DNA from 3 places in the Diaphorobacter sp. JS3050 genome. Region 3 is predicted to be linked to each of the others. Evidence: predicted binding sites of a transcription regulator. Region 3 holds the regulator's gene; each other region holds the start of a gene.

Region 1 (9,467 bases), 1.3 Mb from region 3:
TCTGGTCCGCCGTCCCCCAGCAAGCGGCGCTGCGCGCCGTGGAGGCGCCCCCACCCCCTGCTCCGGCCCCTACCCCCGCACCTGAGCCCGCGCCCGCATCGCCGCCTCCACCGCCACCACCGCGTCCGGAGCAAGCCGACACGCGCGAGGCCGACATCGCCCTGCAGCAGCAGAAGAAGCGCCTGGAAGAAGAAAAGAAAAAGCGCGAACAGCAACTGGAGCGCGAGAAACGCGAACGCGAGCGCAAGGAAGAAGAGCGCCGCGAGCGGCTGGAGCAGGAAAAGAAGGAACGCCTGCTGGCGCAGCAGAAGGCCGAGCGCGAGAAAGCCGAACGCGAAAAGGCCGAGAAGGAGAAGGCCGCCAAGGCCGAGAAGGAGAAGGCCGCCAAGGCCGAGAAGGAGAAGGCCGCCAAGGCCGAGAAGGAGAAGGCCGCCAAGGCCGAGCAGGACAAACAGAAGAAGCTGGCCGAGGACAAGCGCCGCAAGGCCGAGGAAGCCCGTGAAGCCAAGGAGGCCGAAGCGCTCCGCCAGGAGAACCTGCGCCGCATGATGCAGGGGCTGCCAGGCGCCACGGGCGGCGAGACCGCCACGGGCACCGCGCAGCGCAGCTCCGGCCCCTCGGGCAGCTACGGTGGCAAGGTGGCCGCCAAGGTACGCCCCAACATCGTCTATCCCGACACCATCTCGGGCAACCCGCGCGCCGAGGTCGAGGTGCGCGCCGCTCCGGACGGCACCATCGTCGGCGCGCGCATCACCCAGTCCAGCGGCAACAAGGCGTGGGACGACGCGGTGATTCGTGCGCTGCACCGCACGGAAACCCTGCCGCGCGACGTGGACGGCCGCGTGCCGTCGTCCCTGGTGATCGGCTTCCGCCCGCGCGACTGAAGCAAAAAAGAGAGCTGCCTGCGCTTGTCCCTCAATGGTTTCAAATTGAAAACACTGTGAAACCTATTTGAGTCAAGCGCCGGCAGCTATCATTTTCGATAACAACCGACAGCCAATCGAACTCAGCTGCGCTGCTCGATGAGGCGATTGATACGCAACGCGCCGAGTGTGCAGACCACGCCCGACAGCAGATACAGCGTCACCGCCCCCAGCCCGAAACGTGCCGACAGCCCCAAGGCCACCAACGGCGCGAAGGCCGCGCCGATCAGCCAGGCCAGGTCGGACGACAGTGCCGCCCCGGTGTAGCGGTGCTGGGTGGAGAAGTTGGCCGTCACCGTGCCCGATGCCTGGCCGTACGACAGGCCCAGCAGCACGAAGCCCAGCAGCAGGAACACCGTGCCGCCCACCGCGCCACCGCCCAGCAGCCAGGGCGTGGCCAGGCTGAACAGGCCAATCAGCACGGCCATGGAGCCCAGCAGGTTGCGCCGGCCCATGCGGTCGGCCAACCGCCCCGACGCCACCACCGCGCCGATGGCCAGGAATGCGCCGGCGATCTGCACGCACAGCACCTCGGCCATGGAGCGGTCGGAGAACAGGGCGAACCACGACAGCGGGAACACCGTCACCACGTGAAAGAGTGCGAAGCTGGCCAGTGCCGCAAAGGCGCCCAGCACCACATTGCTCCCCTCTTCGCGCATCACGCGGGCCACGCCCACGGGCTCCAGTTCCTTCTCTTGCAGCAATTCGGCATAGGACTGCCCCACCACCAGGCGCAGCCGCGCAAACAGCGCCACCACGTTGATCGCAAAGGCCACGCAGAACGGGTAGCGCCAGCCCCAGGCCAGGAATTCTTCGCTGGAGAGACTGCCGTACAGGTAGGCGAACAACCCGGCGGCCAATGCAAACCCCACGGGCGCGCCCAGTTGCCCCACCATGGAATACCAGCCCCGGCGCTCCGGCGGTGCAGCCATCGCCAACAGCGACGGCAGCCCGTCCCAGGAGCCGCCCAGCGCCAGCCCCTGGCCGAAGCGCAGCACCGCCAGCGCCCCGGCGGCTGCCAGCCCCGCCACGTGGTAGCTGGGCAGGAAGGCCATGCTCACCGTACAGCCGCCCAGCAGGAACAGCGCCAGCGTCAGCTTGGTGCCGCGCCCCCAGCGCCGCTGCACGGCCATGGAGATGGCGGTGCCCAGCGGCCGGGCGATGAAGGCGATGGCAAAGATGGCAAAGGCCATGAGCGTGCCGTCCAGCCGCGACATGAAGGGGAACAACAGCGACGGGAAGACCAGCACGCAGGCGATCCCGAATACGAAGAAGTCGAAATACTCCGACGCGCGCCCGATGATCACGCCCACGGCGATCTCGCCCGGGGTGACGTCTTCGTCGGTGTGCGCGCGCGACAGCGATGCCGCGCTCTCGGGGCCGTAAACGGGGTATGCGACGGAACCGCTACTCATGACCGTACTCCTTGCTTTGCAGACACAGCTCCGTTCTACACGCAAGCCCCGCGGTCAACAAGTACGCTTACACTGACGTCCCGCGCGGGAAAACCCTCACGCCCAGTCGGCCATCCGCGCCGCCATGGTCGCGCCTGCAGGCCGCATCCGGCCTGCCATCACGCCATAAGTTTGACCCTGGACAAAATGTCCAATCGACAAATGCGCTAGGCGTATTACATTCGTCTCCGTCCAGTAATTCGCGTTTACACCTAGCGCCGCGCCCGCCCGCGCGACGCAAGGCCGTGCACGCTTTTTGACACGCCTAGCAATGCTCCAACTGAAGAAACTCCGCGGGCCCACCTGGCTCGCCGCGGCTTTGGCCGCAGCCAGCCTGGCTGGTTGCAGCAAGGCCGTTGTATTGAACCCGGCGGGTGATATCGCTGCCCAGCAGGGCAACCTGGTGGTGACTGCCACGGTGCTGATGCTGATCGTCATCGTGCCGGTGATCCTGCTGACGCTGCTGTTCGCCTGGAAGTACCGCCAGGGCAACACCGACGCCGAGTACGACCCCGACTGGCACCACTCCACCTCGCTGGAGTTGGTGATCTGGAGCGTGCCGCTGATGATCATCATTGCCCTGGGCGCGCTGACCTGGATCGCTACCCACAAGCTGGACCCCTACCGCCCCCTGGACCGCATCGACGCCCAGCGCGCGCTGGCCGCCGACGTCAAACCGCTGGAAGTGCAGGTGGTGGCCATGGACTGGAAGTGGCTGTTCTTCTACCCCGAGCAGGGCATTGCCACGGTGAACGAGGTGGCCGCGCCTGTGGACCGCCCGATCCTGTTCAAGCTCACCGCCACGTCGACCATGAACGCGTTCTACGTGCCCGACCTGGCCGGCATGATCTACGCCATGCCTGGCATGCAGACCGAGCTGAACGCCATCATCAACAAGCCCGGCGTGTTCCACGGCCTCGCCTCGCACTACAGCGGCCCCGGCTTCTCCGGCATGACCTTCAAGTTCCACGGCCTGAGCGATGCCGAGTTCGCCCAGTGGGTGGACAAGGCCAAGACCGAAGGCAAGCCCCTGGACAAGACCACCTACCTGCAACTGGCCAAGCCCAGCCAGCGCGACCCCGTGCAGCGCTTTTCCACAGTGGAAGACGGCCTGTACGGCAAGGTGCTCAACCGCTGCGTGGAAGACGGGCAGATGTGCATGCACGACATGATGGCTATCGACGCGCTCGGCGGCGAAGCCTTCGTCAAAGCCAACGGTCTGACGCTGCCGCAGGACGTATGCACCGCAGGCAACGCGCCACAGATCCTGGCCGCGCTGCAGCCCGCAGCCGCCCTCCCCGAGGCCACCACCCAACAGTGAATTTGACGGACCCGACGCGGGCGCCAAGCCGGCGCCGGGCCCATTAGCCAAGAGATTCGATATGTTGTCTGAACAAACTACCCCAGCCCACTGGCTGTTGGGCCGCATCACCTGGGACTCGATCCCGATGGCGCACGAGCCCATCGTGCTGTGGACCTTCATCGCGGTGGTCCTGGGTGGCATCGTGATGCTGGCCGGCCTCACCAAGTTCCGTCTGTGGGGCCCGCTGTGGCGCGACTGGATCTGCTCCATCGACCACAAGAAGATCGGCATCATGTACATGATCCTGGGCCTGGTCATGTTCCTGCGCGGCTTTGCCGACGCGGTGATGATGCGCCTGCAGCAGTCCATGGCCTTTGGCGAGAACATGGGCTATCTGCCGCCGCACCACTACGACCAGATCTTCACGGCCCACGGCGTGATCATGATCTTCTTCGTGGCCATGCCCTTCGTCACGGGCCTGATGAACTACCTCGTGCCGCTGCAGATCGGCGCGCGCGACGTGTCGTTTCCCTTCCTGAACAACTTCAGCTTCTGGATGACCACCGGCGGCGCCGTGCTGGTGATGATCTCGCTGTTCCTGGGCGAGTTCTCCACCTCTGGCTGGCTGGCGCTGTCCAACCTCGGGGCGCAGGACCCTGGCGTGGGTCTCGACTATTACATCTGGGGCCTGCAGATTGCGGGGGTGGGCACCACCTTGTCGGGCATCAACCTGATCGTCACCATCATCAAGATGCGCGCGCCGGGCATGAACCTGATGAAGATGCCCGTCTTCACCTGGACTGCCCTGTGCACCAACGCGCTGATCGTGGCATCGTTCCCGGTGCTGACGGCCGCGCTGGTACTGATGAGCCTGGACCGCTACCTGGGCACCAACTTCTTCACGAACGACCTGGGCGGCAACCCCATGCTGTACGTGAACCTGATCTGGATCTGGGGCCACCCCGAGGTGTACATCCTGATCCTGCCCGCGTTCGGCGTGTTCTCCGAGGTCGTCGCCACGTTCTCGCGCAAGCGCCTGTTCGGCTACACCTCGATGGTCTACGCCACGGTGTGTATCACCATCCTGTCGTACCTGGTGTGGCTGCACCACTTCTTCACCATGGGCTCGGGCGCCACAGTGAACACCTTCTTCGGCATCACCACGATGATCATCTCGATCCCGACGGGCGCCAAGATCTTCAACTGGCTGTTCACCATGTACAAGGGCCGCATCCGCTTCAGCGTGCCCATGCTGTGGACGGTAGGCTTCATGTGCACCTTCGCCATCGGCGGCATGACCGGCGTGCTGCTGGCCGTGCCCCCGGCCGACTTCGTGCTGCACAACAGCCTGTTCCTGGTCGCGCACTTCCACAACGTGATCATCGGCGGCGTGGTGTTCGCCGTGTTTGCCGGCATCAACTACTGGTACCCCAAGGCCTTTGGCTACAAGCTCGATGAGTTCTGGGGCAAATGCTCGTTCTGGTTCTGGCTGGTGGGTTTCTGGGTGGCGTTCACGCCGCTGTACATCCTGGGCCTGATGGGCGTGACGCGCCGCGTCAACCATGTGGAAGACGCCTCGCTGCACATCTGGTTCATCATCTCCGCGGTGGGCGTATGCCTGATCGCGGCGGGCATCGCCTGCTTCTTCATCCAGCTGTTCGTGAGCTACCTCAAGCGCGACCAGCTGCGCGACGTGACCGGCGACCCCTGGGACGGCCGCACGCTGGAGTGGGCCACCTCCTCGCCCCCGCCGCAGTACAACTTCGCCTTCACGCCCGTGGCGCACGAGATCGACGCCTGGTGGGACATGAAGAAGCACGGCTACCAGCGCCCGCTCACCGGCTTCCAGCCGATCCACATGCCTGCCAACACGGGTGCAGGCGTGGTGATTGCCGCACTGTCCACCCTGTTCGGCTTCGCCATGATCTGGCACATGTGGCCGCTGGCGGCAGCCTCGTTCGCCGCCATCGTGCTGGCCTCGATCATCCATACCTTCAACTACAAGCGTGACTACTACATTCCCGCAGCCAACGTGGCCGCCACGGAAGACGCACGCACCCAGCAGCTTGCAGCAGCCCATGTCTGATACCACCACCTTGCACGCGGGCGGCGCCGCCGCCATGGCCCCGCGCCAATACCACCTGGCACACGAGCCCCACCCCGAGAACGGCACGTCCCTGGGTTTCTGGCTCTATCTGATGAGCGACTGCCTCATCTTTGCCGCCCTCTTCGCCACCTACGGCGTGCTGGGCCGCAGCTATGCGGCGGGCCCCACGGGCGCGCAGCTGTTCGACCTGACGCTGGTGGCCATCAACACGGCCTTCCTGCTGACGTCGTCCATCACCTTCGGCTTTGCCATGCTGCAAAAGCAGGCAGGCAACGTGCGCGGCACGCTGACCTGGCTGGCCGTCACCGGCCTGCTGGGCCTGGCCTTCCTGGGCGTGGAGCTGTATGAGTTCGCACACCTGATCCACCAGGGCGCGACACCCCAGCGCAGCGCGTTCCTGTCGGCCTTCTTCACGCTGGTGGGCACGCACGGACTGCACGTGACCTTCGGCCTGATCTGGCTCGTGACATTGATGATTCAGATCAGCAAGCACGGCCTGATCCATGAAAACAAGCGCCGTCTGAACTGCCTGTCCATGTTCTGGCACTTCCTGGACGTGGTCTGGATCGGCGTCTTCACCTTTGTGTACCTGATGGGGGTGCTGTAAATGAGCGCACACGAAATTCACGCCGGCCACGACGACCATGGCCACGACCATGACGACCTGCACGTCACCAAGGGGGACTACGTCAAGGGCTTCATCCTCGCCGTGATCCTCACCGTGATCCCGTTCTGGCTGGTCATGGCCGACGTGATCCAGAACCGCACCACCGCCGTGCTGGTGCTGGGCATCTTCGCCATGGTCCAGGTGGTGGTGCACATGGTGTACTTCCTGCACATGAACGGCAAGATCCAGGGCGGCTGGACGATGCTGTCCACCATCTTCACCATCGTGTTCCTGGCAGTGACCATCATCGGCACGTTGTGGGTCATGTTCCACATGAATGCCAACATGATGCCCGCGCACGCCAACCCCATGGCCGCACAGCACCAGGGCAGCGAGGCACACCAACCGAAGGCGCCTTGACCGCTCCGACCATGCACGCCCCGGAGCCGCAGCGCACCCGCGCGCACTCCAACCTGACGATGGCGGTGCTCGCTCTGGCGGGCATCGCCCTGTTCGTTGTGTTCTGTGCCCTCGGCTGGTGGCAGGTGGAGCGGCGCACCTGGAAGCTGGCCCTGATGGAACGCGTAGAGCAGCGTCTGCATGCCGCGCCCGTGCCGTTGCCCGCGCGCGCGCAGTGGCCTGGCGTGGATGCGGCTGGCTTTGAATACCAGCCTGTGCAGGCTGAGGGTCACTGGCTGGCCAGCAAAACCGTACTGACCCAGGCCACCACGGCGCTCGGCGCGGGTTTCTGGGTCATGACCCCGCTGCAGCTGGACGGCGGCGGCCAGGTGCTCGTCAACCGCGGCTTCATCCCACAGGCGCAGCGCGCCCAGTGGGCCGCTGGCGGCCCCGGCATGCAGGAAGGCGAAGCCGTACAGCTGCAGGGCCTGTTGCGCATGAGCGAGCCCGGAGGCGGCTTCCTGCGCCGCAACGACCCCGGGGCGCAGCGCTGGCATTCGCGCGACGTGGCGGCCATCGCCCAGGCGCAGGGCCTGGAGGCCGCGGCCCCGTTTTTCATCGACGCGGGCATTCCCGACGCGAACGCCCCAGCGCCGATGGATGCCGAGACTTCCACCACCACCGGTCCCTGGCCCCGCCCGGGACTGACGGTGGTTCGCTTCCACAACAGCCACCTGGTGTATGCCATCACCTGGTTCGGGCTGGCCGCCATGGTGGCGGCAGCGGCTGCGTATGTGGCACGCTACGAGCTTCGCCTGCGTGCCACCTTGCGCTCCCGATGACAGCTTCCGCCACCTCCACCCCCTCCGCCTCCCCGCCCGCCCTGAAGGCGCGCTCGGCCGATGCCGCGGCCGGGCTGAAAAACCTGCACCAGCTCATCCAGTTGCGCTGGATCGCCGTGGTGGGCCAGGTGTTCACCATCGAGGTGGCGCACTACGTGCTGCAGCTTCCCCTGCCCCTGCGCGAGATGCTCATGGTGGTGGGTTGCCTGGTGCTCTACAACGCGGTGAGCTTCGTGCGCTGGCGCACCGGCCGCGGCGTGCGCAATGTGGAGCTGTTTCTGGCGCTGCTGGTGGACGTGGCCGTGCTCACCGTGCAGCTGTATCTGAGCGGGGGCATCCGCAACCCATTCGTCTTCTTGTACCTGCTGCAGGTGGCGCTGGGCGCGGCGCTGCTGCGCAGCGCCTACATCTGGACCATGGTGCTCATCACCGCAGCCTGCTTTGCGCTGCTGGCGCATTACAGCGTGCCATTGCAGCTGGCGCCCGACTTCGCGCGCGGGCTGGGCAGTCCCTACGTGCTGGGCCTGCTGGTGTGCTTCATGCTCAACGCGGCGCTGGTGGTGATCTTCATCAGCCGCATCGGCCAGAACCTGCGCCAGCGGGACGCGCGTCTGGCCGCCATACGCCAACGCGCCGCCGAGGAAGAGCACGTGGTGCGCATGGGGCTGCTGGCTTCAGGCGCGGCCCATGAGCTGGGCACGCCGCTGGCCACCATGGCGGTGATCCTGGGGGACTGGAAGCGTGATCCTGCATTGGCCGCCAACCCCGCGCTGCAGGAAGACGTGGCCGAGATGCAGGCGCAGGTGCAGCGCTGCAAGACCATCGTCAGCGGCATCCTGATGTCCGCCGGCGAGACGCGCGGCGAGGCATCGGCGCAGACCACCGTGTGCCAGTTCCTGGACACGCTCGCCAGCGAGTGGCAGGCCACGCGCTCGGTTGACGAGTTCACCTATGACAACCGCTTCGGCCAGGACACCCCCATGGTGTCCGATGTCACGCTGCAGCAAATGGTTTTCAATGTGTTGGACAATGCCCGCGACGCATCGCCCCACCGGGTCGGCCTGGTGGCCGAGCGTGATCAAGACCTGCTGCGCATTACCGTCACAGACAATGGCCCCGGCTTCGCGCCGGCCATGCTGTCGCAGTTCGGCAAGCCCTACCAGTCCAGCAAGGGCCGCCCCGGCGGCGGGCTGGGCCTGTTCCTGGCAATGAACGTGGCGCGCACCCTGGGGGGCACCGTGCAGGCACGCAACCTTCCGGGCGGCGGCGCCCAGGTCACGATCACGCTGCCGCTGGCCGCGATTGCGTTGCAGGAGACACCCACGCACCATGGACGCTGAACGCTTGCTGCTCATCGTGGAAGACGACGAGGCCTTCGCGCGCACGCTGGCCCGTTCGTTCGAGCGGCGCGGCTACCGCGTGCTGCACGCCGATAGCCTGGCACAGGCCGAAGCACTGCTGGCCGGGCACACGCCCGACTATGCCGTCGTGGACCTCAAGCTCAAGGGCGAGGCCACAGGCCTGGCCTGCGTTCGGGCATTGCACGCGGCCAACCCGGACATGCTCATCGTCGTGCTCACGGGCTACGCCAGCATTGCCACCGCCGTCGAGGCCGTAAAGCTGGGTGCCTGCCACTACCTGGCCAAGCCATCGAACACCGACGATATCGAGGCCGCCTTCGGCCTTACCGAAGGCAATGCCGACGTGGAACTGACCAACCGCGCCAGCTCCATCAAGACGCTGGAGTGGGAGCGCATCCACGAAGTGCTGGCCGAGACGGGCTTCAACATCTCCGAAGCCGCACGGCGGCTAGGAATGCACCGCCGCACGCT
Region 2 (9,467 bases), 360 kb from region 3:
CGGGTGTCTTGTCTGGCCCCTGGGGGGCCGAGATGCGGGCACTGCTCGCTCCTGACGAAAACGTGCAGGCCGCCTTCGAGGTTGACCTGACGCCCGACCTGCGCTTTGCCCCCGGCCTGCTGGTGCTGACCGAGCGGCGCCTGCTGGCGCGCGCCGGTGACGCGCCGGCGCAGGAATGGCCGCTGGCGCCCGGCATGGCGCTGCGGCTGCTGGACCATGGCGGCGTGGGCACGGTGGAGCTGCACGATACCGACCGGCGCCTGGCGCTGTGGCGCTTCACGCTGGGGCGCCATCCCCAGGCGCTGCACCTGCAGCAGCGGCTGGACGCCCAGGTGCGGCGCCTGGACAGCTTGCAAGGCGCCATCGCGCCCGAAGCGCAAGACGTGCCGCGCTGCGCCGTGTGCGGCACGCCGCTGCCGCCCGACAGCGACGAGTGCACGGCCTGTGCGCGCCAGCAGGCGCCGCAGACCTCCACCTGGGTGTTGTTGCGCCTGTGGCGTTTCGCCAGGCCTTACAAAAAGCAGCTGGCCGCGGGCTTCGCGCTCACGCTGGCCTCCACCGCCGCCTCGCTGGTGCCGCCGTACATGACCATCCCGCTCATGGACGACATTCTCATTCCCTACCAGAGCGGCCAGCAGATCCCCACCGGCATGGTGCTGCTGTACCTGGGGGGGCTGCTGTTGGCGGCGCTGCTGGCCTGGGCACTGGGGTGGGCGCGCACTTACATCCTGGCCCTGGTGTCCGAGCGTATCGGCGCCGACCTGCGCACCACCACCTACGAGCACCTGATGCGGCTGTCACTGGACTATTTCGGCAGCAAGCGCACGGGAGACCTGATGGCGCGCATCGGCTCCGAAACCGACCGCATCAACGTCTTTCTGTCGCTCAACGCGCTGGATTTCGCCACCGACGTGCTGATGATCGTGATGACGGCGGCGATCCTGTTCTCCATCAACCCGTGGCTGGCGCTGGTCACGCTGGTGCCGCTGCCCTTCATCGCCTGGCTGATCCACACCGTGCGCGACAAGCTGCGCACCGGCTTCGAGAAGATCGACCGCGTGTGGTCCGAAGTGACCAACGTGCTGGCCGACACCATCCCCGGCATCCGCGTGGTGAAGGCCTTCGCCCAGGAAAAGCGCGAGGCGGACCGCTTCCGTGCCGCCAACCAGCACAACCTGGAGGTGAACGACAAGCTCAACAAGACCTGGAGCCTGTTCTCGCCCACCGTCTCGCTGATGACGGAGGTGGGGCTGCTGGTGGTCTGGGGCTTCGGCATCTGGCTGGTGGCGCGCAACCAGATCACCGTGGGCGTGCTGGCGGCCTTCATCGCCTACATCGGGCGCTTCTACATACGGCTGGATTCGATGAGCCGCATCGTTTCCGTCACGCAAAAGGCGGCAGCCGGCGCCAAGCGCATCTTCGACATCCTGGACCATGTGAGCAACGTGCCCGACCCCGTCAACCCGGTGAAGGTGGACCGCGTGCAGGGCGCCATCGAGATGCGCGACGTGGGCTTTCGCTACGGCAGCCGCACGGTCATCAAGAACCTGTCGCTCACCATCCGCCCCGGCGAGATGATCGGCCTGGTGGGCCACAGCGGCTCTGGCAAGAGCACCCTGGTCAACCTCATCAGCCGCTTCTACGACGTGAGCGACGGCGCCATCCTCGTGGACGACGTGGACATACGCCGCATGGCGGTGGCGGATTTTCGCCGCCACATCGGCCTGGTGCTGCAGGAGCCTTTCCTGTTCTTCGGCACCATTGCCGAGAACATTGCTTACGGCAAGCCCGACGCCACGCGCGAGGAGATCGTCGCCGCCGCGCGCGCCGCGCATGCGCACGAGTTCATCCTGCGCCTGCCGCATGGCTACGACAGCCTGGTGGGCGAGCGCGGCCAGGGCCTGTCGGGCGGCGAGCGCCAGCGCATCTCCATTGCGCGCGCGCTGCTCATCGACCCGCGCATCCTGATCCTGGACGAGGCGACCTCCGCCGTGGACACCGAAACCGAAAAGGAAATCCAGAAGGCGCTGGACAACCTGGTGCAGGGCCGCACCACCATCGCCATCGCCCACCGCCTGTCCACGCTGCGCAAGGCCGACCGCCTGGTGGTCATGGACCGGGGCGAGGTCGTCGAAGTGGGGCCGCACGACGAACTGATGGAAAAGCAGGGTGCCTACTGGCGCCTGTACGAGGCGCAGGCGCGCCGTGCCGAGGAAGACGCCCAGGCCGCGGGCGTGCGCATCGAAGTGCGCGAGCACTCCGCTCACCCCGCGGGCAACACCTGAGCGAGAAAGACACGCGATGACCCTTCACACATCCCTCTCCACCGCTTCGGCACTCGCGACAGGCTGGGACCTGCACCGTAATCCCCATGGCCGGCTGGTGCTGCGCGCGGCCGACGGCACCGCGCATGTGGGCGTGACGCCCGTGCGCGCCTTTCCCATTGCCGCTCCCGGCGAAGGCCTGTCGCTGGTCGGGCCGGACGGCCATGAACTGGCCTGGGTGCCCCGCCTGGAACAACTGGCTCCTGCCATGCGTGCGCTGGTCGAGGAGGAATTGGCCGCGCGTGAGTTTGTGCCCACCATCACGCGCATCCGCTCCGTGTCGAGCTTTTCCACCCCCAGTACCTGGGAGGTGGACACCGACCGCGGCGCCACGCAGTTGGTGCTCAAGGGCGAGGAAGACATCCGCCGGCTGGAGGGGCGCACCAAGCTGCTCATCGCGGCCAGCGACGGGTTGCAGTTCCATGTGCCGGATGTCACGGCGCTCGACCGTGCATCGCGCAAGTTGCTGGAGCGTTTTTTATAGCGTCTGGCGCTTGCCTGGCGCGGCCTGTGCCCGTTTGTCCCTGTCATAGCCCACGTCAATCAGACATGGTGGTCGCATGAATTTGTGACAAAAGGCTAATAAGGCCTCAATTTCCCCTTTTGTTTGCCGTAATGAATGTACGACGAGGTGGTAGTTGCGACTGCCGCCGGCCGCATTCACGAGGGGACCCATGCCATGCAACTGCCACCTGTAGACCGATCGCCCGCCCAGTGGCGTACCACGGGCGCGGACTTGTATTCCACGGGCGCCTCGGGGGCCGTGGCGGTGCGGCCCGTGAACGCTGCCAATCCTGTCGAGTCCACGGACCGCCTGGGCGAGGGGGCCAGCCTGCGCGAGCCCACCAAGCCCTCGGCGCCCGACGAAAACAACCGCGACTGGACCCTGGCCGAGGCCAAGAAGGAAGCCCCGAAGGAGCCTGAGGAGCCGCCCAAGGAGCCCATCTACAAGCAACTGCTGGAATTCATACAGTCGATGTGGCGTGCCAGCGGCAGTGCGGTGGAGCTGTCGCAAGACATCAACAAGAACACCCTCCAGGAGCGACTGGCCCAGCAGGTGCAGGACCGTCAGTCGCTCACGTACTCCGATCCCAAGGTCAAGCGCACGGGTGGCTTGTGAGTGGTGTCACGACGGTTGCTATCAGATAAGTAGCTGTTAGCGCTTATTGGTAAAGCGCTGGAGGCCAATTGGACTGGTATTTTTGGGTCCGCCGGCGCTCTCAGCGCGCCGCCGCGCGGGCGCCGTCCCGCTCGGCGCGGTACTTGATGGCGAAGGCGCGCACCTCGTCCAGCGTCACGTAGTTGTCGCGGTTGGTGTCCGCATCATCGAACGCCGCAGCCACCTTGGGCACGATGGCCACTTCAGCACGGCTGAGCTTGCCGTCGCCGTTGAAATCCAGCATCTCGAACTGGCGGATCGCCTTGATCTCGCCCTTGGTCAGGGGCGCACTGGCGCTGTGCCGGGGCGCGGTGGCATGGGCCACGCCCTGCGCCTGAGCGGCCAGCGGAGCCGCCAGCGCGCAGGCCATGAGCCACGCGCAGGCTGCCGGGGCCGTCAGCAGGCGTGTAAAGGGGCGGAAGGAGCGTGAAGGCAACATTCAGGAGTAGAGCCGGCGCGCCGCCACAGGTTCAACGCCGCGGGGGGCGGGCTGTATCACCCTGTAGCGCAGCCGCTGTGTTGGCGATGCCGCTGCTGACATGCCCCGCCGGAACATGGCGTGCGGCGGACGCCACGTGGCCCGTCTGGTCATCGAAGAAGAAGTCGGGCTCGAACTCGCGCAGGAAGGGGCCTTTTTCCAGCCCGCCGAGGAACATGGCCTCGTCCACGGTGATGCCCCAGTCGAGCAGCGTGCGGATTGCGCGCTCGTGCGCCGGCGCGCTGCGCGCGGTGACCAGCGCGGTGCGGATGCGCATCTGCGAGGCGTCCGCCTGCTGCTGCAGCCGGTGCAGCGCGGCCAGCAGCGGCTTGAAAGGCCCTTCGGCCAGCGGCGTGGCGGCATGGGACACCTCGTGCTGCAGGAAGGCCGGCAGGCCGCCCTGCTGGTACACGCGCTCGGCCTCGTCGGAGAACAGCACCGCGTCGCCGTCGAAGGCGATGCGCACTTCGCGCGGATAGCGGTCCCCGGCGGGCGTGGAGTCGATCATCACCCGCGCGGCGGGAAAGCCGATGGACAGCGCCTCGCGCACATCCGTCTCGTTGGCTGAAAGGAAGAGGTGCGCGCCCAACGGCCGCAGATAGGAAAACGGGTTGCGCCCGCGCGTGAACACGCCGCGCTCGATGCGCATGCCCGCCGCCTTGGCCGAGGCGAACACGCGCATGCCGCTGGCAGGGTCGTTGCGCGACAGCATGACCACCTCGACGCGCGCGGCATCGGGCGTGTTGAACGCCAGCAGCTTTCTCACCAGAGGGAAGGCAATGCCAGGGCGCGCGGGCTCATGCACCAGCTCCAGCTGGCGGCGCATGTAGGCTTGCTCGTCGCCGGCCTCGAACAGGCGGTTCTCTTCCTCGAAGTCGAACAGCGCGCGCGAGGAGATCGCGACGACGAGCTTGTCCTGCAGGGTGGCACTCATTTGACGAACTGGTTGAGCTGGATGATCGGCATGAGCACCGCCAGCACGATCAACATCACGATGCCGCCCATGGCCACGATGAGCAGCGGCTCCAGCACCGTGGCCAGTTGCATGGCGCGGCGCTGCACCTCGGTGCCCAATTGCGTGGCGGCGCGCTGCAGCATGGTGGGCAACTGGCCCGTCTGTTCGCCCAGCCGCGCGAACATGGCCACCAGGCCGGGGAACCGCTTTTTCTGCGCCAGTGCCGAGGCCAGCGGCGCGCCCTCGCGCACCAGCACCAGGGCGTCGAGTGCGTCCGCGCGCAGGGCGCGGTTGTTCAGCGTCTCGGCTGCGGCCTGCAGCGCCTTGAGGATGGGCACGCCCGCGCCTGCCAGCATGGCCAATGTGCCGGCGAAACGCGCCGCGTTGTAGCCGCGCGCCAGCTTGCCGACGAGCGGCAGGCGCAACCAGGCGGCGTCGAATTTCTCGCGCAGCCGCGGCTGGGCCAGCGCGGCGCGGGCGCCGAACGCCAGCAGGACCAGCCCGCCCAGCAACGCCCAGCCGTAGTTGCGCACCACGTCGCTCAAGGCCAGCATGGCCACCGTGAGGAAGGGCAGGGCGCGCTTGGTGCCCGCGAACACGCTGGCCACCTGCGGTACCACGTAGCCCACCAGGAACAGCACGATGACGATCGCGATCACGGTGACGATGGCCGGGTACAGCGCGGCGCCGATGAGCTTGGCGCGCAAGGCCTGGCGCTGCTCCAGATCGTCCGCCAGGCTGTCCAGCACTTCGGCCAGGCCGCCGCTGGACTCGCCCGCGCCGATCACGGCGCAGTAGATGTCGGAGAACTCGCGCGGGTGCTGCGCCAGCGCGCGTGCGAAGGTGGAGCCGGCGTTGACCTCGGCGCGCAGCGCGGCCAGCAGGTGGCGCTGGCGCTCGTCGTCCGCCTCTTCGGCGAGCGCGGTCAGCGCACGCTCCAGCGGCAGGCCCGAGCCCACCAGCCCGGCGAGCTGCCGCGTCCACACGCCCAGCCCCGTGGCGTTGAACACCGGCCGCGTGAACAGCCGCTGCGCCAGCGTGGGGGGTGTTCCGGGGGCGGTGCCAGCGGCCAGCACCTCCACATCCAGGGGCACCAGGGCCTGGGCGCGCAGCAGGCTGCGGGCGGCCTTGGGGCTGTCGGCCTCCAGGGTGCCGCGGCGCACATGGCCTTGGGCGTCCAGGGCTTCGAAGGAATAGGCGGGCATGCGGGAAAGTCAGCGGCGATGGGCGAGCAGGGGCAAACTGGGCGGGCCGCAGTCGACCCGTTCAGCCCGCCATGGTAGCCGCTGCGGGTGACAGTGCCGCGTGCGCCTGGGCGGTGATCTCCAGCGAGCGCAGGCGCAGCGCCGGGTCGTAGACGTCGCTCACCAGCATGAATTCGTTGGCCTGCGTGGCGGCCACCAGCGCCTGCAGGCCCGCGCGCACGGTCTGCGGGCCACCGACCACGCCGACCGCGAGGAAGTCGGCCACGGCGGCGCGCTCCTGCGGCGCGAGGCTCTGCAGATAACCCTCTACGGGCGGCTGCAGCAGTCCGCGCTGGCCGGTGAGAATGCCCAGCACGCGCTGGTAGGTGCTGCTGGCCAGGTACTGCGCCTCGTCATCGGTGGGTGCGGCGATCACGGGCACGCCGATCACCACGTAGGGCTTGGCGCAGGCTGGCGAGGGGCGGAACAGCCGGCGGTAGATGTCGATGGCCGCGTGCAGCATGCGCGGCGCAAAGTGCGAGGCGAAGGCGTAGGGCAGGCCCATCTGCGCCGCCAGCTGCGCCGAGAACAGGCTGGAGCCCAGCAGCCAGAGGGGCACCTGCGTGCCGGCGCCCGGCACGGCGATGATGCGCTGGCCCGGCTGCGCGGGCGCCAAGAGCTGCTGCAGCTCGGCCACGTCGCGGGGGAAGTCGGCCTCGGTCTCCACGCGGTCGCGGCGCAGGGCGCGCATGGTGGCGCCGTCGGTGCCGGGTGCGCGGCCCAGCCCCAGGTCGATACGGCCGGGGTAGAGCTCGGCCAGCGTGCCGAAGGCCTCGGCCACCACCAGCGGCGCATGGTTGGGCAGCATGATGCCGCCCGAGCCCACGCGGATGGTCTGCGTGGCCCCGGCCACGTGGCCGACCAGCACGGCCGTGGCAGAGCTGGCGATGCCCGGCATGTTGTGGTGCTCGGCCAGCCAGTAGCGCTTGAAGCCCAGCGCCTCCACATGCTGCGCCGTCTGCACGGCGACCTGCAGTGCCTGGGCCACGGTGCCGCCCTCGCGCACGGGCACGAGATCAAGCATGGAAAGTAAAGGCAGGGAATGTGTGGTCATGGCACCGATTGTGAGCTGCGGGTGAAATCCGTGCTGCGCCGTGGGTATGGTGGGCAGAGGTTCCCGCATGGTGCATAGCGTTTTGCTATTGATATACTGAATTTGTTTTAAATCAACACACGAAACATATTGTCACTTTTAGCGTCCTGTGCGACGCTGCCAGGAAGTGATGCACGGGGCGTGCGGGGGGTGTCTATGGGGTTCTTCAGCCGTTTGTTTCAGCCGCGTGCCGACGGCCTGGCCGCGCCTGAGGACTGGACTTCGCTGCCTGCGAGCGAGGCCAGCGCGCTGGTGCTGTACGACGAAGAGGCTTCGCGGCTCCTGGCGGCGTTCGACATCGAGGCTGCCATCGTCATGCATGAGCGCTGGCTGCCCTGGCTGGCCCAAGCGCTGGCGGGCGCGCGCGACGAACAGCTGCGCCCCGAAACGGTGGTGGACGACACCTGTTCCGAGCTGGGCCGCTGGCTGCACGGCAGCGGGCGCGTGGCGCTGGGGCACTTTCCTGCTTTCGACATGCTGATGCGCCGCCACCAGTACTTTCACCACCAGGCGGCTGTGCTGCTGACGCATCTGGCGCAGGGCGATCAATTGCGGGCCGAGCAGGCGTTCAAGAGCTGCCAGCATGCGTCGCGCCAGGTGGTGCTGCTGCTCAAGGAGCTGCAGCGCGGGCTGGGCCACGGGAAGCGTCCCCCCCAGCCGATGGCCGCAGGTGAACGCTGAAATTCGCTATTGATATAGGAGCTACTGGCGCTTGTCTGTAATGGTTTTCAATGCAATTTGTATTGAAAACCTAGTCTTGGCAAGCGCGCCGCGCTCCTGTTTTTGAAAGGCGCCGCTGCGGCCTGTCCGCTCAGTCGCGCGTCACACGCAGCACTTCTTCGCGGCTGGTGATGCCGGCGTGGATCAGCCGCTCGCCATCGTCGCGCATCAGCGTCATGCCGCCGGCCAGGGCCTGGGTGCGCACCTCGGCCTCCGGGGCCTGGTTGTGGATCTGTGCGCGGATGGCGTCGTCCACCACCAGCAGTTCGAACACGCCGGTGCGCCCCGCGTAGCCGGTATGGCCGCAGTGCTCGCAGCCTGCACCGTGGCACTCGCCGCAATATTTGCGCACCAGGCGCTGCGCCAGCACCCCCAGCAGCGACGAGGACAGCAGGAACGGCTCCACTCCCATGTCGGTCAGGCGCGTGATGGCGCTGGCCGCGTCGTTGGTGTGCAGCGTGGCGAGCACCAGGTGGCCGGTGAGCGAGGCCTGGATGGCGATCTGCGCGGTCTCGAAGTCGCGGATCTCGCCGATCATGATCACGTCGGGGTCCTGGCGCAGGATGGCGCGCAGGGCCTTGGCAAACGTCAGGTCGATCTTGGCATTGACCTGCGTCTGGCCCACACCGGGCAACTCGTACTCGATGGGGTCTTCCACCGTCATGATGTTGCTGCGCGCGGCGTCCAGCCGCGCCAGCGCCGCGTACAGCGTGGTGGTCTTGCCCGAGCCCGTGGGGCCGGTCACGAGGATGATGCCGTGCGGCTGCTGGATCAGGTGCGCGAGCCGCGCCAGCACCTCGCCCTGCATGCCCACGGCCTCCAGGTTCAGCTTGCTCTCGCTCTTGTCCAAGAGGCGCAGCACGGCGCGCTCGCCATGGGCGTTGGGCAGCGTGGATACGCGCACGTCGACGGCGCGGGTGCCCAGGCGCAGGCTGATGCGCCCGTCCTGCGGCAGGCGCTTTTCGGAGATGTCCAGGTCCGCCATGATCTTCAGGCGGCTGATCAGCGCGGCGTGCAGCGCGCGGTTGGGCTGCACCACCTCGCGCAGCGTGCCGTCCACGCGAAAGCGCACGCTGGAGTGGCGCTCGTAGGGCTCGATGTGGATGTCACTCGCGCCGTCGCGCACGGCCTGCGTGAGCAGGGCGTTGAGCATGCGGATGATGGGCGCGTCGCCCGCGGACTCCAGCAGGTCTTCCACCGCGGGCAGCTCCTGCATCATGCGCGAGAGGTCGGCGCCTTCCTCCACCTCGCTCACCACCGTGGCCGCGCTGGATTCGCTTTGCGAATACGCCGCGCTGATGCGCTGCGCCAGCGTGGGGGCGTCCAGCGGCATGAACTGGTGCACGGCATGCTTGCGCAGCACTTCGGACAGCGCGCCGGCGTCCGGCTGCGGGCCGTGCCACAGCACGAGCTGCTGGCCGTCGTCTTCCAGCAGCAGCTGGCTGCTGCGCGCAAATGCGTAGGGCAGGGGGTGGCGCATGCGGCGGGCCCCTT
Region 3 (9,467 bases):
CTGACCCGCGATGGACTTGCGCTGCATAGCGTACATGTGGCGCCAGGGGCCGGCTGGGGCGAAGGCGAGGCGCTGGCCCTGGCTTCGGCGCTGGCGGCGCATTCACTGCATCCCGCGTCGCGCGCGCTGGCATCGGCCGCGCAGTCTGCCGCGGCGCCCGCGGGCTGGACGGTCCATGCCGTGCAGGAGCTGCCGGGTGCAGGCCTGGTGGCCCGTGCATCGTCACCGTCACACGCACAGGAAACGATTTTGCGCCTGGGCTCTGCGGCCCATGCACGCGTGCCTGCCGTAGGCGGCGATGCGGGGCCGCAGGTCGTGCTGTCCATGGAATGCGAAGGTGCGGCAGTGGAAATCGCGCGGTTCGTGCTGAGCGAACAACTGCGCCCCGAGGTCGCGGCGGTCGTGCGCGGGCTGCGCGCCGAAGGCGTGGCGGTCGAGCTGCTGTCCGGTGACCGGGCCGAGTCCGTGCAGCGGGTGGCTGCCCAGGCCGGCATCGGCCAGGCCCGGGGAGACTGCACCCCGCAGGACAAGCTCGCGCATCTGCAGACGTTGCAGGCGCAAGGACACCATGTGGCGATGGTGGGCGACGGGCTCAACGACGGCCCCGTGCTGGCCGGTGCGCATGTCTCGTTTGCGTTCGGCCGCGCCGTGCCCCTGGCCCAGTCACGGTCCGACTTCGTGGTTATGGGCGAAAATCTCGCCCTTGTTGCGCAGGCGCTCTGGCTGGCGCGGCGCACCTTGCGCATCGTCCGCCAGAACCTGTGGTGGGCGGCTGCATACAACGCGCTGTGCGTGCCCCTGGCGATTGCGGGCTACATGCCGGCTTGGCTCGCAGGCCTGGGCATGGCGCTGAGTTCACTGCTCGTCGTGCTCAACGCCGCCCGCCTGGCGCGCCTGCCGGACCCGCTCAGCCACGAGAGTTCCGGCGACTGCGCTGGTGCCGCACGTGCCGTGAGCACGCCCTTGGAGGTCGTCTGATATGGACATCCTGTATTTGTTGATTCCGCTCTCCGTCGTACTGGTGCTGTTTGTACTGGCGGGACTGTGGTGGGCCGTCTACCGTGGCCAATTTGAGAACGTCGATCAGGAGGGGGAGCGCATTCTGAGGGACGGTTGATGTTCGTCAATAGGCCCACTGCGAGCCTGGTTAAAACTTTTTACTGCAAATACTAGAGGTGCCCGATGGATTCTTCACAAACAAGAGTTGCGCACTACGACGACACCGTAGTACGCCAGTTTTCTATCATGGCTGTCGTATGGGGGGTGGTCGGCATGCTGGTGGGCGTGTTCATCGCCGCCCAGCTGACCTGGCCTGAACTCAACTTCGGCATTCCATGGCTGAGCTATGGCCGGCTGCGTCCGCTGCACACCAATGCCGTGATCTTCGCATTCGGCGGCTGTGGCCTGTTCGCCACCAGCTATTACGTGGTGCAGCGCACTTGCCAGGCGGGGCTGTTTCTGCCCAAGTTGGCGGCGTTCACTTTTTGGGGCTGGCAACTGGTCATCGTAGCGGCGGCCATCAGCCTGCCGCTGGGCTATACCTCCGGCAAGGAATATGCCGAGCTGGAATGGCCGATCGACATCCTGATCGCTGCCGTGTGGGTCTCTTATGCGGTGGTGTTCTTCGGAACGATCGGCCAGCGCAAGGTGAAGCACATTTACGTGGCCAACTGGTTCTTCGGTGCGTTCATCATCGCCGTGGCGCTGCTGCACATCGTCAACAGTGCGGCCATTCCGGCGGGCTTCATGAAGAGCTACTCCGCCTACGCAGGCGTGCAGGACGCCATGGTGCAGTGGTGGTACGGCCACAACGCCGTGGGCTTCTACCTCACGACCGGCTTCCTGGGCATGATGTATTACTTCATCCCGAAGCAGGCTGGCCGTCCGGTGTACAGCTACCGCCTCTCCATCGTCCACTTCTGGGCGCTGATCTTCACGTACATGTGGGCGGGTCCGCACCACCTGCACTACACCGCGCTGCCTGACTGGACGCAATCTGTGGGCATGGTGTTCTCGCTGATCTTGCTGGCGCCCAGCTGGGGCGGCATGATCAACGGGATCATGACGCTGTCCGGTGCCTGGCACAAGCTGCGTGACGACCCCATCCTGCGCTTTCTGATCGTGTCGCTGTCGTTCTACGGCATGTCCACGTTCGAAGGCCCGATGATGTCCATCAAGACCGTCAACGCGCTCTCGCACTACACCGACTGGACTGTGGGCCACGTGCACGCAGGCGCGCTGGGCTGGGTGGGTCTGATCACCATGGGTTCGCTGTATTACCTGGTGCCTCGCCTGTTCGGCAAGGAGAAGATGCACTCCATCAAAGCAATTGAACTGCACTTCTGGATGGCCACCATCGGCATCGTGCTGTACATCGCCGCCATGTGGATTGCTGGCGTGATGCAAGGTCTGATGTGGCGCGCCGTGAACCCCGACGGCACGCTGACCTATACCTTCGTGGAAGGCGTCAAGGCGACCTATCCGTTCTACGCGATCCGCTTCTTTGGCGGTCTGCTGTACCTCGGCGGTATGTTGGTGATGGCATGGAACGTCTGGGTGACGGCGATCTCCGGACGCTCCGTCAAGGTGGCCATTCCCGCCGTGAAACCCGCTCACGCCTGAAGTTCGGAGGGTCAACTACATGTCCAATACGCATAACAAAGCATCCACCGGCTTCACGCACGAGAAGGTCGAAACCAGCAACTTCCTGATGATCGTGCTGATCTTGCTGGTTGTGGCCGTCGGCGGCCTGGTGGAAATCGTTCCTCTGTTCTTTCAAAAATCGACGACTGAGGCCGTTCAAGGCGTGAAGCCTTACACGGCAGTGCAACTGATCGGACGCGATATCTACCTGCGCGAGGGTTGCTACAACTGCCACTCGCAGATGATCCGTCCGTTCCGTGCGGAAACCCTGCGTTATGGCCACTACTCGGTGGCTGGCGAGTTCGTCTACGACCATCCCTTCCAATGGGGTAGCAAGCGCACTGGGCCCGACCTGCATCGCGTGGGTGGAAAGTACAGCGATGAATGGCATCGCATTCACCTGAACAATCCGCGCGACGTGGTGCCCGAATCCAATATGCCCGCCTATCCCTGGCTGGAAAAGAACCAGATCGATCCTTCCGTCGTCGCTCCTCGCATGAAGGCATTGCGCACGGTCGGCGTCCCGTATACGGATGAGGAGATCGCCAGCGCCGCCGAGCAGGTCAAGGGCAAGACAGAGATGGATGCCGTGGTGGCCTATCTCCAGGTTTTGGGCCGTGCGCTCAAGTAATTGAGGAACTGGTCATGGACATCACCACCATGCGTATCGTGGCCACGCTGGCGTCGCTGGCGTGTTTCGTGGGCATCTGGTTCTGGGCCTTCATGCGCCGCAACCGGGCCCGGTTCGAGGAGGCAGCACAGTTGCCCTTCGCCGAGGACTGAAGAAGTCTCCACAAGAAAAGAGATAACCCATGAGCGATTTCACGAGTAACTTCTGGTCCTTCTACGTGGCCGGAATCACCATTATCGGTATCGTGGCCTGCGGCTTGCTGCTGTGGATCACGTCCCGCAAGAAGGTCGAGGCTACGGCCGACAACACCACCGGTCACGTCTGGGACGAAGACCTGACGGAAATGAACAACCCCATGCCCCGTTGGTGGATGTGGCTGTTCATCATCACGCTGGTATTCGGTGCTGGCTATCTGGCTGCCTATCCCGGATTGGGGACCTTTAAGGGTAAGTTGGGCTGGACGCAGCTGGGCGAGTACCAAGCCGAAGTGGACAAGGCTAACGCAGAGTTGCAGCCCCTGTATGCGCGGTTCGAGGCCATGCAGCCCCAAGAGATGGCGGCCGACACAGCGGCCATGGCAATTGGTGAGCGTCTGTTCATGAACAACTGCGCGCAGTGTCATGGTTCCGATGCCCGCGGCAGCAAGGGCTTCCCCAACCTGGCCGACGGTGACTGGCTGCACGGCGGTGCGCCTGATCAGATCCAGAAGACCATCCACGATGGGCGCATTGGCGTCATGCCTCCCATGGCGGCCGCCGTGGGCTCGCCGGAAGATGTGCGCAACCTCGCCCACTATGTCCTGAGCCTGTCGGGAAGCCCGCATGACTCCCTGAAGGCGTCTATGGGCAAGTCGAAGTTCACTGCGTGCGCTGCATGCCACGGGATGGACGGCAAGGGCAATGTGGCCCTGGGTGCCCCTAATCTGACGGATGACATCTGGCTGCATGGCTGGGGCGAAGCTGCCATCACCGCTATGATCAACAATGGCAAGACCAACGAGATGCCTGCCCAAGCGGGCAAGTTGACCGATGCACAGATCAAGGTGTTGACGGCATACGTCTGGGGTTTGTCCAATAAGGCCGGCGCCCCGCGCTGATGCTCCCTGTGCGGCCGGCTCCCCGTCGAGGGGCGCCGGCCGTTTTGCGTTTTGGAAGTTGCACTTCCTTTTTGAGATTCCACCATGAAGCCAGCCGAAGGTCAGCCCCGTAAGGTGATTCCTATCACGCCAGTGGGGGCCGAAAGTTCGCAGACCGAGGTCATTTCGCTCTATGAGGCGCAAAAGAAAATCTATCCACGCTCGATAAGTGGAGTGTTCGCCCGTTGGCGTTGGGCGATGGTGTTTCTGACACAGCTGGTTTTCTATGGCCTGCCATGGCTGGAGTGGGGCCAGCGCCAAATGGTGCTCTTTGACCTCGGAGCACGCCGTTTCTATATTTTTGGTTTGGTGCTTTACCCGCAGGACTTCATTTATCTGACGGGTTTGCTGATTATTTCCGCGCTGTCGCTTTTTCTGTTTACCGCAGTGGCGGGACGCCTGTGGTGCGGCTTCTCCTGTCCCCAGACCGTATACACGGAAATGTTCATGTGGATCGAGCACAAAGTCGAAGGCGACCGCAGTGCCCGTATGCGCCTGGACAATGGTCCGTGGACATTTGAGAAGATCTGGAAAAAATCTGTCAAGCAAGCCATTTGGATTGCGGTCGCGTTCTGGACCGGCTTCACCTTCGTGGGCTATTTCGTTCCGATTCGCGAGCTGGGGGAAGAGTTGCTGGCCCTGCAAGGAGGGTGGCAGATATTCTGGGTGATCTTCTATGGGTTGGCCACGTACGGCAACGCAGGATTCCTGCGCGAGCAGGTGTGCAAATACATGTGCCCTTATGCGCGTTTCCAAAGCGCAATGTTCGACAGGGACACGCTGGTCGTCTCTTACGATCCCGAGCGCGGCGAGCCTCGCGGGCCCCGTAACAAGATGGTAGACCACAAAGCTGCGGGACTGGGTGACTGCATCGATTGCACGCTGTGTGTCCAGGTCTGCCCAACGGGTATCGATATTCGCAACGGACTGCAATACGAATGCATTGGTTGCGGTCTCTGCGTGGACGCTTGCAATACCGTGATGGATAAGATGAAGTATCCGCGCGGGCTGATTCGTTTCTCGACGCAGAACGGCGTCAAGAACCACTGGACCCAATCGCAAATGCTCAAACGCGTGCTGCGACCCCGTGTGTTGTTCTATTCAGCGGTGCTGGTGGTGTTGTGCATCGGCATGCTGGCCAGCTTGGTGGTACGCACCCCGTTGAAGGTGGACATCGTGCGCGACCGCGCTGCGCTCTCGCGCATCGTGGCGGGAGGCAAGCTGGAAAATATCTACCGGCTGCAGATCATGAACGCCACGGAGGGGGCGCAGCGCTACACCATCAGCGCCCACGGCATGGAAGGGCTGGAAGTGGCGTCCGAGACCGCAATTGACATCGGACCGGCGGAATCCCGATGGGTGGTTGTCCGTCTTCAAATTCCGTATGGCTCAGCATCTCCTGGATCGCATACGGTGTATTTCGATATTCAAGCGCAGGGTGATAAAGCCCAAGTGGCAGAGAAATCCGTGTTCCTTGTACCCCGCTGAAGGCGGTCGTGGAATGCAAATGAACAAGCTGTGCTCATAAATGAGCGAGGAGTTGGTATAAATGCCGAGTAATTCCCCCATGAATCTGGAAGACGCAGGAAAGCCTTGGTGGACGTTTGGCCATGTCTGGCTTGTCATCGCGGGGCCGGTGATTGTCATCATTGCGGGCTTCGTGACCCTCTGGCTGGCCGTGAGCCAACCTGACCCCGTCATCGCGGAAGACTATTACCAACGGGGATTGAACATCAACGAGACCCTGAAGGAGTCTGGGGGCGACATGACGCCTGCCATGAAGGGGCGCAACCATGCAGCTACTCCGCTGGAGGATCAACCGCGCTGACCGGCAGGGCGAGTCCTCTTTGCATGCCGGAGAACAGATGCTAGGCTGTCAACTACACCTGCTAGGAGATGGGCGAATGTGGATGCAACGATTGATGTGGATCGCGTGGCCGGCCTTTTTGATGGCGGGCGTCATGGAAATGGTGGTGTTCGCCTTCGTGGATCCAGAAGCGCTGCAGTGGTTTGATCAACCCCTGCATCTCTCGCGCGAAGGTGTGTATACCATCGCCTTCTTCACGTTCTGGTTCGTACTCATGGCTTCCAGCGCATTGACGACGCTGTTGTCACTCTCGCCCTTTGAGTTGAATCGCTGCCCCGTGCCCAAAGGGGCGCGGCCGGCTGATTGCGCCAAATACGTTTCCTGATCTTTCCGCCGATCAGTTATGAATGAGCAAAAAACCGAGGCTTAATGGCAGGCTTGCTGGCTGTTGACAATTCGCTTCAGCGCATCGGTATCGACGATGCGCACATGGCGCTGTTTTACTTCCACAATACCTTCTTCCACGAACTTCGAAAACGTGCGGCTGACGGTTTCCAGTTTCAATCCCAGGTAGCTGCCGATCTCTTCGCGTGTCATGCGCAGCACCAATTCGGATTGTGAGAAACCCCGGGCATGCAAGCGTTGTACGAGATTCAACAGGAATGCGGCAAGGCGTTCCTCGGCACGCATACTCCCCAGCAACAGCATGACCCCATGCTCGCGAACAATCTCGCGGCTCATGATCTTGTGCACATGGTGCTGTAGTGCCGTTACTTCGCGCGACAACTCTTCAATACGATCGAAAGGCATGACGCATACTTCGGCGTCTTCAAGCGCTACCGCATCGCAAGTGTGACGGTCGCTCACGATGCCATCCAGGCCGATGATCTCGCCCGCCATTTGAAAACCTGTCACTTGGTCGCGACCGTCTTCGGTGGCGACACAGGTCTTGAAGAATCCGGTGCGGATGGCAAAAAGGGATGTGAAGGGTTCACCGTTCCGGAAAAGCGTGCCGCCACGCTTGATCTTGCGTCGTACAGCAACAATGTCATCGATGCGCTTGAGTTGCTGGTCGTCCAGACCCACGGGCATGCACAGCTCACGCAGATTGCAGTTTGAGCAGGCAACTTTGATGGTCTGGAGATTCGTATGCATGGGAACCCTGTTCATGGCTTGAGCTTACCTCTGAACGGCTGGGAGACATGGAATGCCGTAGGCCGTTGGACGACTTTGAGCCGAAGTCAAATTGTCGCCACAAGGACCTTATGGGCGCTTGATCAACGTCAAGGACTCATGGGGGACTCTACGGCACAGTGATATGAAAGTGCAAGGAATCCCGTCATGACCGTTGTTACAACAGAGCTCCTGCGTCGCTTTGACGTCCCAGGGCCGCGCTACACCTCTTATCCGACTGCTGATCGTTTTGTCGAGGCTTTTGGCGAGCGGGAATACATCCTTGCGCTGCAGCAGCGTCGCGTGGGGTCGGTAGCCAAGGCGATGCCTTTGTCGCTTTATGTCCACATCCCGTTTTGTGAATCGCTGTGCTATTACTGCGCGTGTAACAAGATCATTACCCGGCATCCAGAGCGGGCAGAGGTCTACTTGCGTTACCTCAGCCGTGAGATCGACCTGCATACGGCGCACTGCGGTGTGGGTCAGCATGTGAGCCAGCTGCATTTCGGCGGAGGCACGCCTACTTTTCTGACGGATGACGGTTTGCGCGAACTGATGGGCATGCTGAGGCGCAGTTTCGTCCTCGTTCCGGGGGGGGAGTACTCCATAGAAGTGGACCCCCGGACCGTGGATGAAGCGCGGCTGGGATTGTTGGCGGAGCTGGGTTTCAATCGCCTGAGCTTTGGCGTGCAGGATTTCGACCCTGAAGTACAAAAGGCCGTGCACCGCATTCAGCCTGCCGAAAAGGTGTTCGCGTTGGTCGATGCGGCTCGCAAGCTCGGGTTTGAATCGGTGAACGTGGATTTGATCTACGGGCTGCCGCGACAGACACCGGAGTCGTTTGATTGCACCTTGGCGCAGGTAGCCGAGCTGCGGCCAGACCGGATCGCGCTGTATGCGTACGCTCACTTGCCAGAACGCTTCAAGTCGCAGCGACGCATCATCACGGCCGAGTTGCCCATGGCTTCGGCCAAGGTGTCCATGCTGGCCCGGTCACTTGATGTGTTCCAGGAAGCCGGCTACGTCTACGTGGGCATGGACCATTTTGCGCTGCCTGACGATGCGCTGGCGGTGGCCAAGCGGCAAGGCAGGCTGCACCGCAATTTCCAAGGCTATAGCACGCAGCCCGATTGCGACCTGATTGGTCTGGGCGTTTCTGCCATCGGGCGCGTGGGCGCTACTTACAGCCAAAATGTGAAAACGCTGGACGAGTATTACGACTGCATTAACCAGGGGCATTTGCCTGTGGTGCGCGGGCTGGCGTTGACCAAGGACGACTTGGTGCGCCGCGCAGTCATCATGGCGTTGATGTGCCAAGGTGAATTGCTGTTTGAGCCGTTGGAACAGTCCTGGCTGATTGATTTCCGCAGTTATTTCGATGCGGAATTACAGCAACTGCAAGAAATGGCGGCTCAGGGCTTGGTGAAAATCAGTGATGAGGGCGTTGAAGTCACGCCCATGGGATGGTATTTCGTGCGCGGCGTGGCCATGGTGTTCGACAAGTATCTACAGGCTGACCGTAACCGCGCTCGCTTTTCCCGGATTATTTGATCCATGCTGTGGGCGCTGGCCACGACGGCCTTCCTGATGGGGCTGATGGGAGGGGCTCACTGTTTGGCGATGTGTTCTGTTCCCTGCGCGGCGCTTACGGGGCTGGGTGGCACGCCGGACGCCACCCACACCATTCAATGGGCGTCCCGCCGCGGAATCCTCCAACGGGTAGCGCAGTTTCACGTGGGGCGCCTGATTGGCTACGGCGCCGCAGGGGCGGTGGTTGCGCTGGCTATGGAGCAACTCGCATGGCTGGGGCAAAGCACCTCGGCATTGCGCCCCCTTTGGACGCTGATGCACGTGCTCATCCTCGCGTGGGGCGGGATGATGATGGTGCAAGCGCAGCAGCCCTTGTGGGTTGAGCGGGCGGGGCGTGCTGCCTGGGCGAAGGTCAAGCCCTTGGTCTCTCGGCCTGGCGGGCTCCTGACCGCGGGTGTGGCCTGGGCGCTCCTGCCATGCGGCCTGCTGTATACCGCACTGTTGACTGCCGCACTCAGCGGAAGCGTGCTCCGCGGAGCCTTGTGCAT

What was found. The regulator FNR, encoded in region 3, switches genes on or off when oxygen is low (the NO sensors DNR and NnrR bind a similar motif). The targets are predictions, from matches to a motif close to TTGATNNNNATCAA.
Region 1: the regulator FNR is predicted to act here: its motif matches at 2,510-2,523, upstream of cyoA (ubiquinol oxidase subunit II).
Region 2: the regulator FNR is predicted to act here: its motif matches at 7,317-7,330, upstream of HND92_RS04560 (CZB domain-containing protein).

What each region holds. Positions count from the first base shown of each region.
Region 1 is NZ_CP053553.1:2,566,476-2,575,942, forward strand. Features, by position in the region: gene tolA (cell envelope integrity protein TolA) at 1-884, shown strand, start outside; gene HND92_RS12365 (MFS transporter) at 1,007-2,338, opposite strand; gene cyoA (ubiquinol oxidase subunit II) at 2,649-3,698, shown strand; gene cyoB (cytochrome o ubiquinol oxidase subunit I) at 3,760-5,766, shown strand; gene cyoC (cytochrome o ubiquinol oxidase subunit III) at 5,759-6,394, shown strand; gene cyoD (cytochrome o ubiquinol oxidase subunit IV) at 6,395-6,814, shown strand; gene HND92_RS12390 (SURF1 family protein) at 6,826-7,635, shown strand; gene HND92_RS12395 (ATP-binding protein) at 7,632-8,975, shown strand; gene HND92_RS12400 (response regulator transcription factor) at 8,965-9,467, shown strand, end outside.
Region 2 is NZ_CP053553.1:913,038-922,504, forward strand. Features, by position in the region: gene HND92_RS04525 (ABC transporter ATP-binding protein) at 1-2,285, shown strand, start outside; gene HND92_RS04530 (DUF1854 domain-containing protein) at 2,302-2,808, shown strand; gene HND92_RS04535 (hypothetical protein) at 3,004-3,444, shown strand; gene HND92_RS04540 (EF-hand domain-containing protein) at 3,545-3,922, opposite strand; gene HND92_RS04545 (5'-nucleotidase) at 3,954-4,895, opposite strand; gene gspF (type II secretion system inner membrane protein GspF) at 4,892-6,121, opposite strand; gene HND92_RS04555 (LLM class flavin-dependent oxidoreductase) at 6,183-7,214, opposite strand; gene HND92_RS04560 (CZB domain-containing protein) at 7,410-7,934, shown strand; gene HND92_RS04565 (GspE/PulE family protein) at 8,065-9,453, opposite strand; gene gspD (type II secretion system secretin GspD) at 9,466-9,467, opposite strand, start outside.
Region 3 is NZ_CP053553.1:1,269,468-1,278,934, forward strand. Features, by position in the region: gene HND92_RS06255 (cation-translocating P-type ATPase) at 1-978, shown strand, start outside; gene ccoS (cbb3-type cytochrome oxidase assembly protein CcoS) at 980-1,117, shown strand; gene ccoN (cytochrome-c oxidase, cbb3-type subunit I) at 1,183-2,622, shown strand; gene ccoO (cytochrome-c oxidase, cbb3-type subunit II) at 2,642-3,274, shown strand; gene HND92_RS06275 (cbb3-type cytochrome c oxidase subunit 3) at 3,289-3,426, shown strand; gene ccoP (cytochrome-c oxidase, cbb3-type subunit III) at 3,456-4,370, shown strand; gene ccoG (cytochrome c oxidase accessory protein CcoG) at 4,455-5,897, shown strand; gene HND92_RS06290 (FixH family protein) at 5,959-6,237, shown strand; gene HND92_RS06295 (hypothetical protein) at 6,314-6,601, shown strand; gene fnr (fumarate/nitrate reduction transcriptional regulator Fnr) at 6,643-7,386, opposite strand; gene hemN (oxygen-independent coproporphyrinogen III oxidase) at 7,558-8,940, shown strand; gene HND92_RS06310 (sulfite exporter TauE/SafE family protein) at 8,944-9,467, shown strand, end outside.